Regions from separate parts of the Bradyrhizobium japonicum USDA 6 genome, predicted to be linked through region 4. Evidence: riboswitches for the same ligand, from Rfam matches in the RefSeq annotation. Region 4 holds a riboswitch; each other region holds the start of a gene.
The links. Region 4 has a riboswitch for cobalamin ahead of BJ6T_RS39050 (hypothetical protein). Riboswitches for the same ligand answer to the same signal wherever they lie in the genome.
Positions count from the first base shown of each region.

Region 1: another riboswitch for cobalamin. It lies ahead of BJ6T_RS47555 (TonB-dependent receptor); the one in region 4 lies ahead of BJ6T_RS39050 (hypothetical protein).
Region 2: another riboswitch for cobalamin. It lies ahead of BJ6T_RS00040 (ribonucleoside-diphosphate reductase subunit alpha); the one in region 4 lies ahead of BJ6T_RS39050 (hypothetical protein).
Region 3: another riboswitch for cobalamin. It lies ahead of BJ6T_RS48525 (TonB-dependent receptor); the one in region 4 lies ahead of BJ6T_RS39050 (hypothetical protein).

Region 1 covers NC_017249.1:6,590,204-6,595,051, forward strand. The annotation lists gene BJ6T_RS31105 (PepSY domain-containing protein) at 1-51, opposite strand, end outside; gene BJ6T_RS47555 (TonB-dependent receptor) at 64-2,415, opposite strand; cobalamin riboswitch at 2,531-2,732, opposite strand; gene BJ6T_RS31115 (histidine phosphatase family protein) at 2,804-3,376, shown strand; gene cobT (nicotinate-nucleotide--dimethylbenzimidazole phosphoribosyltransferase) at 3,383-4,435, opposite strand; gene cobF (precorrin-6A synthase (deacetylating)) at 4,446-4,848, opposite strand, start outside.
Region 2 covers NC_017249.1:5,120-9,967, reverse strand. The annotation lists gene BJ6T_RS00050 (GNAT family N-acetyltransferase) at 368-1,009, shown strand; partial or broken gene BJ6T_RS45085 (transposase) at 1,444-1,590, shown strand; cobalamin riboswitch at 1,716-1,886, shown strand; gene BJ6T_RS00040 (ribonucleoside-diphosphate reductase subunit alpha) at 1,991-3,934, shown strand; gene BJ6T_RS00035 (ribonucleotide-diphosphate reductase subunit beta) at 3,925-4,848, shown strand, end outside.
Region 3 covers NC_017249.1:5,028,024-5,032,871, forward strand. The annotation lists gene BJ6T_RS23800 (adenylate/guanylate cyclase domain-containing protein) at 1-581, shown strand, start outside; gene BJ6T_RS47365 (hypothetical protein) at 708-884, shown strand; gene BJ6T_RS47370 (hypothetical protein) at 1,037-1,249, shown strand; gene BJ6T_RS47375 (hypothetical protein) at 1,352-1,609, shown strand; gene BJ6T_RS23815 (hypothetical protein) at 1,738-1,959, shown strand; cobalamin riboswitch at 2,035-2,248, shown strand; gene BJ6T_RS48525 (TonB-dependent receptor) at 2,363-3,007, shown strand; gene BJ6T_RS23820 (TonB-dependent receptor plug domain-containing protein) at 3,016-4,479, shown strand; gene BJ6T_RS23825 (DUF6925 family protein) at 4,497-4,848, shown strand, end outside.
Region 4 covers NC_017249.1:8,431,354-8,436,201, forward strand. The annotation lists gene BJ6T_RS39040 (SbcC/MukB-like Walker B domain-containing protein) at 1-481, opposite strand, end outside; gene BJ6T_RS48920 (transposase) at 882-1,004, shown strand; cobalamin riboswitch at 1,242-1,443, shown strand; gene BJ6T_RS39050 (hypothetical protein) at 1,820-2,266, shown strand; gene BJ6T_RS47795 (hypothetical protein) at 2,305-2,748, shown strand; partial or broken gene BJ6T_RS49905 (hypothetical protein) at 3,418-4,042, opposite strand; partial or broken gene BJ6T_RS48925 (transposase) at 4,275-4,697, opposite strand; partial or broken gene BJ6T_RS46595 (IS21 family transposase) at 4,761-4,848, opposite strand, start outside.

The sequences.
Region 1 (4,848 bases), 1.8 Mb from region 4:
GCAGAACGCGATCCCGAGCCAGCGATGTAGCAGGACGATCGCGTTCATCATGTGGTCAACGCCCTACCATTTGAACGCGGCCGAGAGCTCATAGGTCCTGGGCGCGCCGAGCAGGATCTGGTCGGGATAGAACGGATCGCCCCAGATCGCGTAGCGCTTATCAGTAATGTTGCGCACGCGGAAGGTCAGGCGGGCCTGGTCGACCGCGTTGAACACGGTCCTGGGGATGTCGACGAAGGCATAGACGTCAGCGACGGTATACGCCTTCATCGTCACGACGTTGGCGTCGGTGTTGTAGCGGTCGCCGACATAACGGCCGGTGATGCCGAGCTCTACCGGCCAGGGCGTGAAGAACCGGTACGACGCACCGGCATTGGCCACGACGCGCGGCACGTTCGGCGGCGTGTTGCCGGAGAACGAGCCGCCCACGAAGTTGTAGTCGGCATAGCGCGCGTCGACATAGGCAATATTGCCCCAGACACGCAAGGGATCGATCGGGCGCACCGCAGCGGCAAGCTCGACACCTTTCGATTCCTGCCGTCCCGCAATGTTGAGCGTCTGGCCGCCGGCTGCCGCATAGACGTTTTTGCGCACGATGTCATAGGCCGAGAACGACCACTCCGCCCGGTTGTCCCATAATAGATGCTTGACGCCGGTCTCGTAGGTGCGCGCGGTGGTCAGGTCCAGGTTCTGGGTCGGAGCAAGCAGGAAGATGTTGTTGGCCGAGATGTCGGCGCCGGTGGCATACTGGCTGAAGAAGGTTAAGCCGGGGACGGCGTCCCACGTGTAGCCGATACGGCCGGTGACGGGCGCCCAGCCCTTCGTGAACGGGAAATTCGCATTCACCAGGCCGTTCTGGTCAGTCGAGTTACGGTCAAGCCCGATATGCTCGACGCGCAGGCCGCCAATCAACGCGAAGGTCCGCGTGAGCTTCAGCCGGTCCTCGAACGACAGCGCCTCGTTATCGATGCGCGCGGTCTGTTGCTTGGTCGTGAGATCGCCGTAAAGGCCGCGATCAGGATCGACCAGCGAGACAAAATCGTTCGGGAAGTTCGCCGCGCCCGGCCTCACAAAGTCGAGGTAACTCGACGAGAGCGTCGTTGCCATGCGGTTGTCGAAGCCTGCGATATTGGCATCCCAGATCAGGTCCGTGATGTTGCCGACGAGGCGCTGGCTGTGCGCGACGTAGAAGCGCTCGCGATACACCTGGTTCTTGACGGAGTCGAACGCCTCGATCTCGTTGTTGAACCAGGTGCGCTCTGCGCCGTAACCATAGGCCTGGCTCTTCAGCGTCAGGTCAGGCGCCAACTTCAACTCGAAGCCACCGCGCAACCACACTTCCTGCGCGACGTTGCGGTTATCGAGGACGTTGTAATTGGTGTTGAAGGTGCGGTCGTCGATCGTGACGGCGCCAAGATCGGTCCTGTTGAAGTAGTTGCCCGAAACAATGCCGCTCGTCGCATGCGAGCCGCTGAAGGCGATCGGCACCAGCGGTGCGCCCCAATAGGCCTTCGAGCGATCTTCCCGGTACTCGATCGCACCCCAGATCTTGAGGCTGTCGGAGATGCGGTAATTGAGCTGGCCAGACACATCCAGCGTCTTGGTATTGGTGTCGTCGGCAAAGCCGTTGAGCGAGGCGCGGCTGACATCGAAGCGGTAGTCGAGCCCCTGCAAATTGGTGCTGCCGCCCGAGCCGTAATGGACGCCGAAAGAGTTCAGCGAATCCCAGGAGAAATCCGCCTCGTTCCGGATCGCCCCGGTGTGCGGCTGCTTGGTGACGAGGTTGATCGACCCGCCGGCCGCGCCCTCACCCGATATCAGCGAGGCCGGGCCCTTCAGAAATTCCACGGCTTCGAGATTGGCGGTGTCCGTGATCCGCGAGGTCATGTTCTGCGGACCGATCTTGATGCCGTTGTAGAGCATGTTGATCTGGCTGTTGGTGAAGCCACGCATGGAGAAAGCCGCGGGCTCGGCCGGATTGTCGCCGGAGGTGACGCCGACAGCGCCCTGCGCCACCTCGGACACGGTGCGATAGCCCTGCTCGCGCATGGTCTCGGCCGAGATCACCTCGACGGTCGCGGGTATCTGCCGTACGGTCAGGCCGAGCCGCGAGGCGCTTTCAGCCACAACATTCGTATTGAGGGGTGTCTGCACTCCCGCGCTCGCCGCGGCGGGCTTTGGCGCTGCTGTCGCCGCGGCCGCGGATCTGCGCGATTGCGCGCGGCGAGCGGTTTGCCCTTCCCGGCCTGCTGGCCTCGCCTGCTTGCGGGATTGGGCCGGCGACACCTCGACAGGCGGCAGCGGTTCGCGAGCCTGCTGCGCCACGGCGGCAGGCAGATCGAGGGCGGCAAAGGATGTGAGCGCGGCGGACGCGAGCAGGAAGCAACGCGGCCGTACAGGACGAATGGAAGACACAGTTCGGGACCTCGGTATGACGTCAGTGGCACGTCACAGCGAACCAGGTCCCACCTTCGGCCTTTCAGCCTTCCAATGAAGCCGAATGTCTGTACTCCCCGACCGACATCTTCGCGTGTGACCACGGCTGACGGCAGGTCTCCTGGCTCGCGGGTCAGTACCTTGCATCGCCTTCCCGGGACCGAGATACCCAGTGGCTCGTGACGCAAGATTCGCCGCTTACAGTTGCGGGGGCAGCCGCGGCATTGGGGACAAAATCCCCGCACCGCATTCCCTTTTCATCCCCACTCGGGGAAACCGTCAAAGCCATCTAGGATTACCGACAAGACAGAGTCAATGTGCCGGCGCGACGATATTACCACAGCGACCAACTTCCTTGGAGATAGGCATGGAAGGCGAAACCTTCCTCTGGCTGATACGGCATGCGCCCGTCGACGGCGTCAAGGGGACGATCCATGCGGCCGACGCGCCCGCCGACCTCGGCGATCGCGTGCAACTGCAGGCGTTGCGGCAGAGGCTCCCGCCAGATGCTGCGAGCTTTGCGAGCCCGGCGCGACGTACGGTTGAGACGGCGCGCGCGCTGGGACTCGAACCCGCGCTGGTGCCCGAATTCGGCGAGCAGGATTTTGGCGCCTGGACCGGCCGGCGGCATGACGAGCTCGCCGCGACTGGCGGCGAAGCCTATGTGCAGTTCTGGAGCGATCCGGCGCACGGGCGGCCGCCGGACGGCGAAAGTTTCGAGGATCAGGTCGCGCGCGTCCGGCTGGGTCTCGCGCAAATCGGCGCCGGCCCGGCGACGCTCGTCGTGCATTCCGGCACCATCCGCGCCGCGCTCTGCATTGCGCTGGATCTGACACCACAAGCGGCCCTGCGCTTCGTGGTCGATCCGTTGTCACTGACCCGGATCGACCGGCTCGCCGCGGGCTGGCGCGTCGTCGCGGTCAATCAGCGCGCGGCTTGAGCCGGATCAGGCCGGGCGATCCGGCACGTTGGCCTGCGCGAAGGTCGCCATGCCGTTGTGGAGGCTGCACGCGAGCCGCACCAGCGGCAGCGCGACGGCAGCACCCGATCCTTCGCCGAGCCTGAGATCGAGGCTGATCAACGGCTGCACGTTCAGCGCGCGCAGCACCAGCCGATGCCCCTGCTCCGCCGATTGATGCGACGGCAGCAGGAATGGCTGACACGACGGGTTCAGCCGCACCGCCGCCAGCGCTGCCACCGATACGATGAAGCCATCGATCAACACGGGAATGCGGGCTTGCGCAGCCGCAATGATGGCGCCGCAGATCGCCGCGATTTCGAGGCCCCCGACGCCGCACAGGATCTTTTCCGGCGAAGCGCCCGCAACGCCATGCCGCGCGATCGCAGCGTCGATCACGCGCGCCTTGTGCGCACGGCCGGCCGCATCGACGCCGGTACCGCTGCCCGCGATCTCCTCGGCACTGATGCCGAGCAGGCTCGCCGCAATCGCCGCCGACGTCGTGGTATTGCCGATGCCCATCTCGCCGAAGATCAGGAGATCGGGCCTGCCGGCGTCTGCGCGCGCGACTGCGCGCTGACCGGCTTCGAAGGCGAATGCCAGCTCCGTGGGGGTGAGTGCGGCTTCCACGCTGAAATCGCGCGTGCCCTGGCGCGGCTTGTCGGTGACGACGCCCGCGATCGCCTCTTGGGCCAGGGTGCCGGCGTCGACGACCTCAAGGTTTGAGCCGAGCTCACACGCCAGCACCGAGATCGCGGCACCGCCTGAGGCGAAATTCGCCATCATCGCGATGGTCACTCCTTGCGGATAGGCAGACACGCCCTGCGCGACGATGCCGTGATCGCCGGCGAAGATAATGATCGGCACCCGCGCGGCGCGCGGCTGCTCGGTCGCCTGCAGGCCCGCAAGCTCGACCGCAAGCTGCTCCAGCCGGCCGAGCGCGCCGGCTGGTTTTGTGAGTTGCGCCTGACGCGCGAGCGCCGCCTCGCGATGGACGGCGGAGACATCGGGGCATTTCCGGGTGACCCATTCAGGGAGCATGCTGCCTCGCTTACGGCCTGCGCTTGAGAATGTAGCTGTCCATGATCCAGCCATGCCGTTCGCGCGCATCCTGTCGCGCGGCGACGATGTGCGGGCCGATCTCGGCCAGAACGCCCGACATCACGATCTGATCGGGCATGCCGAGATAGGCGCCCCACCAGATGTGCAGTCTCGCCGGATCGAGCGACTGGAATGCCGTGCCGCCATCGAGCATCACCACCACGGTGTCGACGCCCTGCGGCCAGCCGCCTTCGCGCAAGCGGCGCCCGGTCGTAACCAGGAAGGGCTCGCCGATGTCGTTGAGCGGCAGCGCATGCGCCGCGCACAGCGCCTGGATCGAGGTGATGCCGGGCACGACGTCGATCCTTGGCAGGGGATCGAGCCGCCGCGCAATGCGCAGCGAGGAATCGTAG
Region 2 (4,848 bases), 780 kb from region 4:
TTCTTCGCACTTGCAATATCAAAGGCGTCCTCATGTCATTCCCTTCGCGGACGGTTGCAGGCTGCCGAACCGTGTCGACCTTGAGAACGTCGGAGCTTCCTTGGGAAGGGCGGGGCGGGTTCCAGATAGGGCGTGGAAGCGCAGAAGCCCGCCAGGAATATGTAGATCCAAGCATTGCCTACCAAGGAGCCTTCGTCCGAAGTGGCCGTCAAAGTCAGCCGTCTGAGACAGGCGGAGATCTCGGAAGGGAAACCAAATGCACCCGGCGAGTCCCCGTCGGTGCATCCATTCCGCTCACCGTCAGATGTGTCGATGCCATGCTCCTCCTTGGAAGGCCAATGCCAAAACAGAGCCCCGAAACGACTTCATGACAGAAGAATCAGATATCAGATCTGCGAACGCAAACATTCGTGCAAGCACTGTCTGGACAATTGTGCTCGGCTTTGCCGCGGATCCGTTGATGCGTTGGAGCTGGCCTGACCCAAGGCAATACCTTAGAAGCATGCCTCAGTTCATTGACGCCTGTGGGGGCCGAGCATTTGCACATGGCACAGCCTACGTCGCGGGAGAGATTCGTGGCGCGGCCCTGTGGCTGCCTCCCAACGTGCAGCAAGATGAGGAGGCATTGGATGCAATCATGGCGCTATCCCTGCGCCCGGAGATTACCGAGGATATGGCACACTTGCGGCGGAGAATGGCCGAACATCGTCCCCACGAGCCACATTGGTATCTGCCACTCATTGCCGTCGATCCGAACTGGGTCGGAAAAGGGCTTGGCACGTTGCTGATGAACTACGCCCTTCAACGATGCGATGAGGACGGCATTGTTGCCTACCTCGAAAGTTCGAACCCTGAAAACATTCCCTTTTACCAACGTCACGGCTTCAAGGTCGTTGGTGAGATACAACACGGTTCTTCGCCGCCGCTCACGCCAATGTTGCGAACGGCTTCATTCCGACCCAGCAAGGCCGCGCCGCCGGATCGGCTCGTCACCCAGACTCAAGCATAGCTCCGCCTCATCCCGTTAGGATTGATTGCCAATAACCTGACATGACCGCGTTCGGTCAGGACGGCTTATGTTCGCGGCCAGACAACTGAGCACGTGAGGCGGACGCCGGGCCTGCGAAAAGCATACCAATCGTCTCTTCGGCAAAGTTGGCACGTCTGATGTGAGAGCTGGCGGGGTCAAATCCACTAAGCTGGGATATTGCCACGGGCGGCTGCATCGATTTGCGGTCGGGCTCCAGACAATTTTTGATCTAAGGCCACAGAAAGCGATGAATGGCGAGACGCGTATGGCTACCGAAACCCGATCCGGCCCAACTCAATTCGCGGACCGCGAACCGATCGATGCCAACATTCAGGATGTCCAGGGTTGCTGTTCCCCTGTTGGAGAATTTGCGACGCCACTTCCAAAGGTTTGAGCACATCTTGGCCGATCGCAGGCGCTGGGTCGTCGAGCGCACCTTTGCGTGGCTCGGCAGATGTGGGCATCTCTGCAAAGACTTCGAAGGTTCCGCCGCTACCGAGCTCGCCTGGCCGCTCGTCGCCCATCTGAGGCTCCTAACTCGCCGATTGGCCAGGCCTTGAGACATCTATGTTTTTTGAGTGAGGCTCTCAGGACAGGCGCTCGGCGAATTTCGAACCTCGACCTCGGGGCTGCTCCAACTGGTTAACTTGACTGTGCCGTCTTGACGAGTCTGGGCAAAGGCTTCTATATGTGGTGTCGTAGTGGTTTTAAATTCGCATATATGGTGGCACGGTGTTAGGGGGGAACCCATTGTGTCGGCAGCGGCTATTCCGAGGCATTAGCGCGACAGCGCTGGGAAGGCCGACAGCCGCAGCGACCCGCGAGCCAGGAAACCTACCGCGACAGAACCCATGTCCTCGGGCGGGGTGCCCGGTGGGTCGCTTGCAGCCGGGGACATTTGCCCGGTCCCCTCGCAAGTCGTCCGCACGGTCCCAGCCCCCAAATATCACGGGGTTGCCGATGTCGGCGTCTTACGATTTCGATCAGTATGGTCATCTCATTGAGCTGCCGAGTGTGCGGCAGCCCTCAGCGCAGGCAAAGCCTACCACACCTGAACTGTGTCTTGTGCAGCCCCCAGCATTGCCGGCTCCCCTGCCGAGGCCCCCCGCGCGATCGCCAACTCCGTCTGACCTTTCGCTCGATCGGTCGCGCGACGACCTGCTGACCTCGTTTGGTAGGCTGACGCTGACCGACCGCTATCTGCTCGCCGGCGAAGGCCTCCAGGACATGTTCGCCCGAGTGTCTTGCGCCTTCGCGGACAATGTTGCGCATGCCCAACGTCTATATGATGCGATGTCTCGGCTGTGGTTCATGCCGGCCACACCGGTGCTCTCCAACGGCGGCACGACGCGCGGCCTTCCGATCTCGTGCTTCCTTAACTCAGTGTCGGACTCGCTCGAAGGCATCGTCGGCACCTGGAACGAGAACGTCTGGCTTGCTTCCAATGGCGGCGGCATCGGCACCTACTGGGGTAATGTTCGCTCAATCGGCGAGAAGGCGAGGGGCGGCGTCACCTCGGGCATCATCCCGTTCATCCACGTCACGGACGGCCTCACGCTGGCGATCAGCCAGGGCTCGTTGCGGCGCGGCTCGGCGGCGGTCTATCTCGATATCCACCATCCCGAGATCGAGGAGTTCCTCGAGATCCGCAAGGCGTCTGGTGACTTCAACCGCAAGAGCCTCAACCTACATCACGGCATCAACGTCACCGACGAGTTCATGTGTGCCGTGGGCGCCGGCACCGCATTCGCTCTGCGCAGCCCGAAGACTAACGAGGTCGTCCGCGAGATCGACGCCCGCCAGCTGTGGCAACGCATCCTTGAGAACCGGCTGCAGACCGGCGAGCCTTATCTCTTGTTCATCGACACCGTGAACCGTGCGCTCCCCAAGCACCAGCGCGAGCTCGGCCTCGAGGTCTCGACCTCCAACCTGTGCAGCGAGATTACCCTGTCGACCGGCATCGATCATCGCGGCGAGGAGCGCACCGCGGTTTGCTGCCTGTCGTCGCTCAACCTCGAGACCTGGGACCAGTGGAATGAGGAGCCCGGCTTCATAGAGGACGTCATGCGCTTCCTAGACAACGTGCTCACGCACTTCATCACGGTGGCGCCGGACGGAATGAAGCGTGCCCGCTACGCCGCCCTGCGCGAGCGCTCCGTTGGCCTCGGCGTCATGGGCTTCCACTCGTTTCTCCAGGCCAAGGGCATTCCAATGGAGGGTACCTTGGCCAAGTCATTCAATCTGAACATGTTCCGAAAACTCCGTCGCGAAGCCGACGCCGCATCCGTGGCGCTCGCTCGCGAGCGTGGCCCGTGCCCGGATGCCCTGGAACGCGGCGTGATGGCGCGCTTCAGCCACAAGATCGCAATCGCGCCGACCGCCTCGATCAGCATCATCTGCGGGGGCACCAGCGCCTGCACTGAGCCGATCCCGGCCAACATCTACACCCACAAGACGCTATCCGGCGCCATCTCGGTGCGCAATCCGCACCTCGCTAAGGTGCTGGCCGCGAAAGGCGCCGACACCTCGGCGACCTGGGAGTCGATCATCGCGCACGACGGATCGGTCGCCCATCTCGACGTCCTGTCGGAGCACGAGAAAGCGATCTTTCGCACCGCCTTCGAGATCGACCAGCGCTGGATCGTCGAGCTTGCCGCCGACCGCGCCGCGTTGATTTGCCAGAGCCAGTCGATCAACCTCTATCTGCCGGCCGACGTCGATAAGTGGGACCTCCACATGCTGCACTGGACGGCGTGGAAGCGTGGGGTGAAGAGCCTCTACTACTGTCGATCAAAGTCGATCTCGCGCGCGGCGTTCGCCGGCAAAATTGCCGGGGATGCAACGCCGACGCAGCAGCCGGCGCGGCAGCGCACCGACTATGAGGAGTGCCTCGCATGTCAGTGATCGATCTATCGCGCGCCGATCCGCGCACGTTGATCGGCAAGGGACGCGTCGGCCTCCTTGACTCGACCGGCAGCTACGACGTCGATCGCTATGCCTGGGCTTACGAGTTCTGGAAGCGCCAGCAGCAGACCCACTGGATGGGCGAGGAGGTGCCGCTCGGCGCCGACCTCAACGACTGGGCTTCGGGCCGCGTCACCGACAGCGAGCGCGCGCTGCTCACCCAGATCTTCCGTTTCTTCACTCAGTCGGACATCGAGGTCGGCGACAACTATTTCAAGCGGTACATTCCGATCTTCCAGCCACTCACCGTCCAGATGATGATGGCCGCTTTCACTAACATGGAGACGGTTCATATCGACGCCTATGCCCTGCTACTCAAGACGCTCGGTATGCCTAAGACCGAGTTCGAGGCATTCCGCGGCTATGCGCAGATGCGCGCCAAGGCGGACTACATGCACGAGTTCGGCGTCGACAGCGTGGCGGATGTCGCCCGTACCCTGGCGATGTTCGGCGCCTTCACCGAAGGCATGGCCTTGTTCGCCAGCTTCGCCATGCTGCTCAACTTCCCACGCCACAACAAAATGAACGGCATGGGACAGATCGTAAGCTGGTCAGTGCGCGACGAGAGTCTCCACTGCGAGGGCATCATCAAGCTATTTCACGAATGGCACCGCGAAACCGGCGCGGTGACGCGCCCCGTCCGCGACGACATTGTCGACGTAGCCAAGACCATGGTGAAGCTGGAGGAGAACTTCGTCGAGCTCGCCTTCGGCCTTGGCAAGATCGAGGGGATGCTGCCTGAGCATATCCACGCCTACGTCCGCTACGTCGCCGACTGGCGACTGGCCCAACTCCGGATTGCCCCGGTCTTCGGCTTCTTCGAGGCGAAGGAGGGCGGGTTCACCCAGCTCAAG
Region 3 (4,848 bases), 3.4 Mb from region 4:
GCTTCGCCGCCATCGACATGGCCGACCAGGTGCCCGCGCTCCAGAAGCAGTTGCCGGACCTGCTCGGCATCCGCGCCATGCCGGCGCCGTGCGATCTGCGGATCGGCATCGCCACCGGCGAGGTCCTGACCGGCAGCATCGGCTCCGAACTGATGATGAGCTTCACCGTGATGGGCGACGCTGTGAACCTGGCTTCACGGTTGGAGGCCGTCAACAAGACCTACGGCACCCGCATCCTGATCTCGCAGGCCAGTGCGGACGTGATCGGCTCGAGCTGCGAGCTGCGCGAGATCGATCGTCTCGCGGTGGCCGGGCAGAGTGCGCCACAAGCCATTTTCGAGGTGATGAGCAAGGCGCACGGGCTCAGCGTCCCGCAGCAGAGCCTGCGCACGCATTATGCCGAAGGCCTCGCCGCCTATCGCGACCGGCGCTTCGACGAGGCTCGCGCCGCGTTCAACACGGCGCTCGAAGCCGTGCCCGGCGACGGTCCCTCGCGCACGCTGCTCGGCCGCATCGCGCAGTTCGAGGCCAATCCGCCGGACGCCAATTGGGACGGCGCTTGGCGGCTCGAGCAGAAATAGCCGTCCTTGCCGGGCCGGCACCGCCCTTGCCGGAAAAAACGCTTCTACTCGATAACGATGTTCGCAGTGACCTAATTCCCGGGCTTAGGTTAGTCGTCCCTTGAGGCGTTTGATGGGGACACGCCGATGACAGAACTTCAGGACAGGCTGGAACGGTTCGAGACGCTCACCGCCGAATGCGAGCTGATCGCCAAGCTCGCAACCGACAGCACCAAGCGCGAGTTCTATCTGAAACTCTCGGAGCAGTACCGTCAGCTGGCGGTTGATATGCGGAAGGTGATCGCGACCAAGGCCGCGGCCTGACGCCGACTGCAAGCCGTTCTTAATGTTTGGCGCGCATCCTCCGGGATGCGGGCGGCGCGATCCATGATTGCTCGCGGTGGGAATGCCGAGATCCGTTGCTGCGCAGCGTACCTCGCCGATGTCGCTTTGCCGCTCCCTACCAGGGCAATCCCATGCGCCTTGTTGCAGTCCTCATCTTCGCGCTCATGACGGCCGCCTGCAATCAGGAGCAGGACATCACCGGCTCGACCCCGGTCTGTGCGATGCGGAACTACAGCTCCTACAATCCCCGCGACATGAACCAGTGCGTTGCCGCCTGCAAGGCGTGCGACCACGGCAACACCGTCACCTGCACCACGTCATGCACCCTCAAGGGCGCCCACTGAGCGGCGTCGCTGCCTGGAGCTAGGGGTGACGGTGCTCGGGCACCGGAACGATTCACATGGGTCAGTCATTGAAGGAGCAGGCAGGACGCGGAGTCCTATGGAATGGGTATGCTCGATCCCGGTCGGTTTCTGGTGTCGTGCTCGCATTGCGATGCATGGCCGATGGCGGCCAACGTCAAACGTTCGAGCTGGTCGGCGTCGCCGCACGAGGTCCGCTTCGTATGCCCGCGCTGTCGCCGCGAGGAGACCGCCATCATCTCGGCCTCCGGTGAGCTGACCCCGATCCGGCGCAGCGACGCCCCGCTGCGCGACGTCACCGCGGCCTGGGCTCCGGCCCAGCGGCCAAGAGGGCGGGCGTAGCCCGCCTGTCACAGGACCGAGAGATCGGGCGCAGTCAGCTCTGCGCAACACCTTGCGCGGTCCGTTTTTGGAACCCGGCCTGCGCCGACGCGTTTCCGCTCCGACATCAACGCATCGAGGCCCTGCGAATGATCAGCGAGCATTTCGATACCCGCACCCGGATCAACATGAAGCTGGCGCTGGATCGGGTCTGCCGCAATCGCCCGGTCGGCGAGGACCATCGCTTTCGCAGGTCCGTTGCCGAGAACATCATCCGCTGCGCGCTCACGGGCCGCACCGGCATCGGCCAGCTCGTCGATGCCGGCGAGCGGGCGGTGATCAGGACGCGTTCGGAGCGGGAGCCGGCCTGATTGCGCCGGCTCAATCTCCGGTGCGGTGCTTTGACCGTGATGCAACCGGCCGATTGACTCTCCGCTTGCCCGCCCCCTAGATTGGCCGGTGACGGTTCTCCTCACGGAGATCAAAAGGGAACGTGGTGCGAGGTTTTCCCGATACCGGGATATTCTCAACGCCGCGGCTGCCCCCGCAACTGTAAGCGGTGAATCTTTCGTCATATGCCACTGGGAATCTCGGTCCTGGGAAGGCGACGCAAGGTAACGACCCGCGAGCCAGGAGACCTGCCGTCAACCGTGGTCACACGCGAAGATGTCGGTCGGGGAGTACAGACATTAGCTTCACCGGAGCAATCGAACGCTCCGCCGTGAAACCTCGTTCGCTGTGACGTGCCACTGACGTCATACCGAGGTTACAAGAGTGTCCCGTATTGTCTTTGCCGCCAGGCGCTTCCGCACCGGCTTGGTCTTGCTCGTTTCCCTGTCTTCACTTGATCTGTCCATTGCCCAGGCCCAGCAATCGGCATCGCCCGATCTGCTGCCGGCGGTCGAGGTCGCGGCGACCGAGCGTGCGGCCAAGCCGCAAGTCGTGCGGCGTGCGCCCGACCAGCCCGCGCAGCGGCGCGTCGCTCGCGTGCCGAAGCCCGAGTGGGTGCCGGCGTCGTCCCCGGTTGCCGGGGTATCCGCGGCCAACCTGTTTCCGACGGTCGTCGTCAGTCCGACGGATATTGTCACTCCGACCAATCTGGTTGCGAGCTCGGTGACGGTTCTGACCGCCAGAGACATCGAGCGCGATCAGCGCCGGACCGCATCCGATGCGCTGAGCGCGGTTCCTGGCCTGAACCTCGTGCAGACCGGCGGTCCGGGCGGACAGACGTCGATCTTCATGCGCGGAACGAATTCCAACCACACCAAGGTCCTGATCGACGGCATCGACGTCAGCGATCCCGGCAACCCGAACCGTTCGTTTGATTTCGGCCAGTTGCTCACCTCCGACATTCAGCAGATCGAAGTCCTGCGCGGTCCGCAGGGCGGTCTCTACGGCGCAGACGCGCTGGGGGCGTGATCTCCATCGTGACGAAGAAGGGCGACGGTCCCGCCCGCGCGACCGGCTCGGTCGAGGGAGGCTCGTTCGGAACGTTCAATCAAACCGCAGGCCTGAGCGGTTCACAGGACCACTTCAACTATGCCTTCAACGTTGCGCATTTCCACGCGAACGACGTGCCGGTGACGCCGGTCGAATTGCTGCCGCCGGGGCAGAAGGCGATCGGCAACAACTACGACAATATGACCTATTCGACGAAGCTTGGCGCCGAACTGAGCGAACACCTGACGCTCAACGGCGTCGCGCGGTACACTGACGCAACCCTGCGCTTTACCGGAGATACCTTCGATCCCGTCACATTCGCGAGCTTTCCCGCGGCTGCGCAAAGCACGCAGACGGTGCACCAGCTCTTCACGCGCGGGGAGGCGGTCTGGTCTGCTCTCGACGACCGGATGAAGAGCTATTTCGGCGTCAACTACACCAATCACTGGAACTACAACATCTCGCCCGGCAACGCGATGGCCACGATCACGACAGGCGACCGCGTCAAGTATGATTGGCACACCACGACCCAGCTCGCGCCCAACAACAATGTCATCATTGGCGCGGAGCATGAGACCGAAACACTGCAAACGGCGACAGTCTCGGCGCAAAACGTCAACACGGCCGGATATATGGAGCTGCAGTCCCAGTTGCGGGATCGCGTCTTCTTCACGGCCAACGTCCGGCAGGATGACAACGAGCGGTTTGGAGAGCATCCGACCTTTCGTCTGGCGTCTGCCGCGATCGTGCCGGTCACGGATACGAAGTTCAAGGGAAGCTACGGCACGGGGTTCAAGGCGCCGACGCTCAACCAGCTCTACGTGAGCTTTCCCGCGTTCTTCTTCTTTGCAAATCCCAACCTCAGGCCCGAGGAAAGCGTCGGATACGACGCCGGCTTCGAGCAACCCTTGTTTGGCGATCGCGTTCGCTTCGGGTCGACCTACTTCCGCAACAACATCACGGACCTGATCCAGAGCACGTTCGATCCCGTGACATTCACGAGCACCAACACCAATATCGGCAAGGCGATCACGGAGGGCACGGAGAGCTTCGTCGCGGCGGCGATCACTGACCGGCTTCGCGTTCGTGCCGACTACACTTTTACCCGCGCGGTCGATGTGACGGCGGGACTGGAGCTGTTGAGGCGTCCGAAGGAGAAGTGGAGCGCGAATGTCATCTGGAATCCGGTCGACCCGATCACATTGTCCGCAACAGTGCTGCACGTCGGGAGTTTCGTCGATGGCAGCCGCGACTTCAGCATTCCGCGTCTGCTGGCTCCGGCCTACACCGTCGTCAACGTCGCAGCCGAATATCTGGTCACCGACCAGGTGAAGGTGTTTGGCCGGGTCGATAATCTCGCCAATGTGCACTATCAAAATCCGACCGGCTTTCTGCAGCCGGCACTGGGCGTCTATGGCGGCATTCGCCTGGCGAATTACGACGTCAGATAGCGAGGGAGAGAAGCCTCATGACGACGGCCGATCCGCTCATGGACCTGATCGCAAGCCAGCTTGCCGACGCTGAGGCCGGCTGGAGCGTCGGCACGTTCGGTGCCATTGCCGAGTTCACACGCGAGCCCGGCGAGGCCTTCGATATCGAGCAGTCGCGCAACGGGATCAGCGTCGTGACGCAGAAGGGTGGGATACGCATTGTCTCCCACCCGGATCTGCGCCTGATCGCGTCGGAATCGCCGACCACGGAGAGCTGGAGCCACCGCATCGCGCTGTGTCTTCCGCATGAAGCCAGTGTCATGAGCGGTCGTACCGTGCTGACCGAACTCGGCCCGGATATCGAGGCGCTCCTGAGGAGGGATCGCAGCG
Region 4 (4,848 bases):
GATTGTTCTTCATGTAGTCTTCATACGCGCCCTCGGCCCTGTCTTTCGCGCTGTGTGCCCGGGTCGACGCATCCTGTGTCTCGGTCTTGAGCCGGTTTGCCGTCTTGACCTCCGCGGCTAGGCGCTCCAGATCGGCAACGAGCTTGGGATCGCGATTCCGCTTGGCGTCTTCGATATTTTTGCCGATTTCCGCCAGCTTGCGATCGAAAGCAGCCAATTCCTCGCCGCATCCAAAGCAGGTCAGGCCAGAGTCGCGGATGGCCTGGAATTGCGCGAACATGGCTTCGAACAGCCGTGCCTCATCCTCCGCGCGCCGGACATCTCCCGCCGATCCAGCAAGTTGCTGGAGCAATTGCTGCCGTTCGGCCTGAAGCTGTTGGCGCATCTGCTCCTTCCGACCGTCGACTTGCGCGATTTCGAGCAATCTCTCGTCGAGATTCCCGACGAAGAAGCCTTCGACTTCGTGGTTGGTCTCGTTCACCCTGACCCTAGCCGTAAGCAGGCTGCGCGCAAGCTTCTCCCCGCGGAGTACCATGACCTCTCGAATTCCGCGCTGTTCGACGCCATCGTCGCAATGGCGTTCTGCCTTGCAGATCGCGACGCGCGGTTCAGGGTCAGCGTGAAGTACCTCGCAGGGCTAACACCGGACATGCTCAGCACGACAGGCAGGGCGATCATAGGCGGACAAGCCGGCTTCGATACACTGTGCGAACGGTTGAGACATGTAAACGGCACCCGAGCCGGCCATCACGGCCGCATCAAAGAGCTGGGACATTTGGCTGGGCTTTCGACGTCGGAGTCGCCCCTCGATCCTCAGATCAGGTCGATCTTGCTAGAGAAGATCGAAACGAACATCGCAAATGCCGTCGAGGCGGAGTCTCTTGAAACTCGCTGCCCGTGTGGTCGAGACCACGAGCCGCATTCGCCTTGCGTTCGCCGCGGCATGTCCCGAAGCCGACCTGATCCGCGGCTTGCCCGGCGCGCTGCTGCCGCTCAGTCCTTGACCGGCGGGGCGTCCGCCCCCCGTTCGCCCAACTTATCCCTCAAGCGCGTTGCAAAGTACGGGTCGTCAGGCGGTGAAAAGCCGAAGGCAATCCTGTGCGCCTCGTCAGAGCAGATGTGCGGCCACATCAATCGGACTAGAAAAACGCACTCTCACGAATAGGACGGGCTAAACTGTCACATGTTGTGTCACTCAGCACTCGATTCACGCCCCTTGCTTGACTCGGTTATGAGGGGCCTTCAGTCTGGTTATCGGTAGCGCCGAAAGGCGTATCAAGGGAATACGGTGCGTCCTCACGGACAAGGCCGAAGCTGCCCCCGCAACTGTAAGCGGCGAGCCGACGACAGTTGGGCCATTGGGTTCGTTCGTTCGAACCTGGGAAGGTGGTCGGAGGCGTCAACCCGCGAGCCAGGAAACCTTGCTGCCGGTCGTGGTCATGGACTGACGCAGGGGCGGGGTGCTCCAAGACGTTGCAAAGCCGATCGAGATCTGCCGCATTCGGGGCGAACGGCTGCCGCTCACGGCGAATGTGCGTGACGGCTTTTTGTTTCGCCCGTGGTCATCACCGTTTTCATTTCAAACGTAGTAGCCGTGCCGGCGCGAGTTTCGGCGTCAACTTCAATCCTGCTCAAACAGCGCTGGCTGTCCGGGTCAGCATTGACGCTAGGAATCGTGCTGGCCTCGATCGCCGCAGCGGGATCGGCGTCCGCACAGCCTCCGCAACTGCTCAATCCGTGATTGTCTCCTCGGCCAATCCGTGGGGCAACACCGTCACCGCGGCAGCAGCAGCGGCGCGAGCGCGTACGCCTCTGGTACGTGGCCGCGACCCGGGCGCGCGACCTGCTGATCCTGCCTAGGCACTCCGCCGACCTGTCGGACAAGTGCTGGGCAAAGCTCGTCGATTTGGGCCTGGCTGGTCTCCCGGCGATCAACCCGAACGACGTCGGCACCGCGAAGGAAAGGAACGTCACGCCGCTAGAGAACGGGCAGACCCGCGAGACCTTCGCCGCCGAGGCGACCGCTATCTTCGATGTGCGCAAGACCGTGATCTGGCGTCGCCCGAGCCGGAGCGAACTTGATCAGGTGGACGAGCCAGAAGCGAAGATCGAAAGCGGGGAAATTCCGGAAACCGGCGCTGCGGAGCCTGCTGCCGTTCTCAGAAGTTCGACGCGTGGCACCATCCTTCACAAGCTAATCGAGGAGGTGCTGACCGGAGAAGCCTGCGACGCCAGGGCGGACTTGAAACGCGGGCTGCGGAACTGATCCGGCAGATGGGGCACGAACCGGCGGAGGATCCGAAGATGGGCATCAGCGCCGTCGAACTGACCGCCACGGTGCTGCGGACGCTCGCTCTTCCGGACGTCGTGACGCCGCGACCGCGTCTCGCCCCCGAGCTCCCGTTGTTCGGAAGCCAGACTCACGAAGGCGGCAAGGTCCTGCTCTCCGGACAGGTTGACGCGATCGCGTTCGACGAGGCCGGCGCCATCGACGCGGTCGTCGATTGGAAGAGCGACGTGGCTCCGGATGCGCCGAGCATCGGCCACTACAGACAGCAGATCGCCGACTATCGGAAGCAGACGAACCTAAGCGGGACAGGTCGTCGATGTGACTTGAGCCCCCGCGGCTGCTGCTCAGGATCCAAGCGCCGTCTCTGCCGGCCTGGTCTACCTTGCCGAGCTGCGGTTGCTCACGCTTGGCTGAGATCGAATCTGAAAGTTCTCCGCAGTCACGGATTTCGAAATTGATCGGTCCAGGTCGCCCGTCCGGAGTTCGGGCCCACAGGTATGCGGAGCCTTCATCCAGCACGATCGACTCGACCGAGAAGCCTGCACGCTTAACCAATCCGGCGAGATCGTCCGGCGGGATGAGGCCGTAGAAGGAATGGCCCCTAAGCGAGTCCATGAGGAAGCCGTTGCCGTATGGTTGACAATTCGGGAGATTCTGCATCCTTGTAAAATCAGAATTGCGATAGAGCGTCACAAACAAGCAAGTGCCGTTTGGCTTTAGCTTAGCTCTCATCAGTTGAACGATGCCAAGTCTCACGCTTGCCGATGGGATCACAGAAAGAACGTTTATGCAGAAGCCGCGGTCGTATCTCCGGTCATGGGAGGCAAACTGACCCACGGTGAGGGCGTGGACGTGATTTGATTTGCCGACGTAATCGCGGATGGTGGTCGAACGACCGCGGATCATTTGACCCCTTGAAAGCTGCACTTCCGAATCCACCAACGCAAGTTCGCCGGTGGTTTTGGCTATTGCCCGTTCGTAACGCAGTTTGCCGCAGCCAAAGTCGAAGCTGGAATGAATTGGCTCGAGACGCGAGATCAGCTTCTTAAGATAGGCCCAACTCTGTGTTTCCGGCTTGGCTGCGTTTTCGCTCCGGACGATGATATCCTTCCCGATCTTGTACCACATCAGATGGCCGCCTCTGTGAATGCTTGGCGGTTGCCTGCACTTGCCTCGGCATTCCCGGCTATCTGTTGGATCTGGGGATCCGCCCTTCGTTCCAGCAATCCATACCGAAGATGCATAAATAGAAGCGCGGCCATCGAGGCGGTCCAAAAAATGATCAGAAACCAAGCTGCCCTGGCGAAGGCGGATAAGACCGCGAAGCCTGTGAGTATGAAGAGCCACTCCAAGGCAACCCAATATGTGCCAAGCCTCCAATGCGCTTTCGATGTCGTGCTTGTCGACGAGCGGATGTTCGCTTCGGCTGGACGCGTATTTGTAGAACGTCGCTCTCACGAGGGGATGGCGGTCGCGTTTGAGATTTGCCACCTGACGGGCCGACATCTGCGCACCCGACATGACAGCCAGAGGGAGAAGGATGTTAGCGCGGTCGAACCTCGCCCTGATCTTAAATATGTCCGAAATCCGATCATGGAATCGGGTGACCCTGCTGAAGATGAGCACCAGCAAAGCAAGCGCGAAGCCGCCCACGTTCACCTCAGGAGCTTTAATAGCCGTGGCGAATTCCTTGACGCCGGGCAGATGCTCAACTCGCAAGAAAAGACCGTTAATCCAAGGATCGTACCTCACCAGGAACGAGCAGGCTAAGGTCAGCCAGAAATCCGCCAAAGCGTTCTTCTAGAGCATCTCAGAATAGTTCTTCGGCCCGAAGAAGGGCATCAGAACGCGAAGGATCGAATCCATGCAGCCCCCGAGGTTGTTAAGACCGGTCCATAAACGGCTTGATTGAGTCAGAAAAGTAGCCGACGGTCAACGGATAAGGTGATGGCCGAAGGGAGGAAACACCCTCCCTCGGACGCTTCCCGAGTCGAGTAGCGATCCCATATTCAAGGCAAAAAGCGCGCATCTGATTTATGAGGCACGTCCGTTGCGAAATCATCCTATCGCGAACACGATGCAGCGCTTGCAGGTCAATGTGTTCGGGCGACCGTATTTCGACGAAGCGCATTGTTGGTCGCGTCACTGCTTCCGCGATCGCTGCGGCATCGATGATGTCACTTTTGTTGGACTTTACATAAGGCTTGACGAATTGAGCCGGAATAATGCGGACGGTATGCCCCATCGCGGCGATCTTGCGTGCCAACCATTGCGAGCTGGCCTTCCAATTGTAGATCGTCGCTTCGGAGACCCCGTGCTTGCGAGCTAGGTCGGCCGTCTTCGCCCCGGCCTCATGCGCCTTCGACACTGCGATAATCTGCTCTTCCGTGAACCTTGCTCGCTTCATCTGTCCGTCCTTCTTCGGGGCGGACTCTGAATCCTTCTGGAGGAAATGCTCAGTGGCAGGTCACGCCAACGAAAAGAAGCGTTGGTTGCGCAGCCGCGCCAAAATCCATCGCTGCGCGACTTGCACCGCAACTTCGACCTTTGCCTTATCT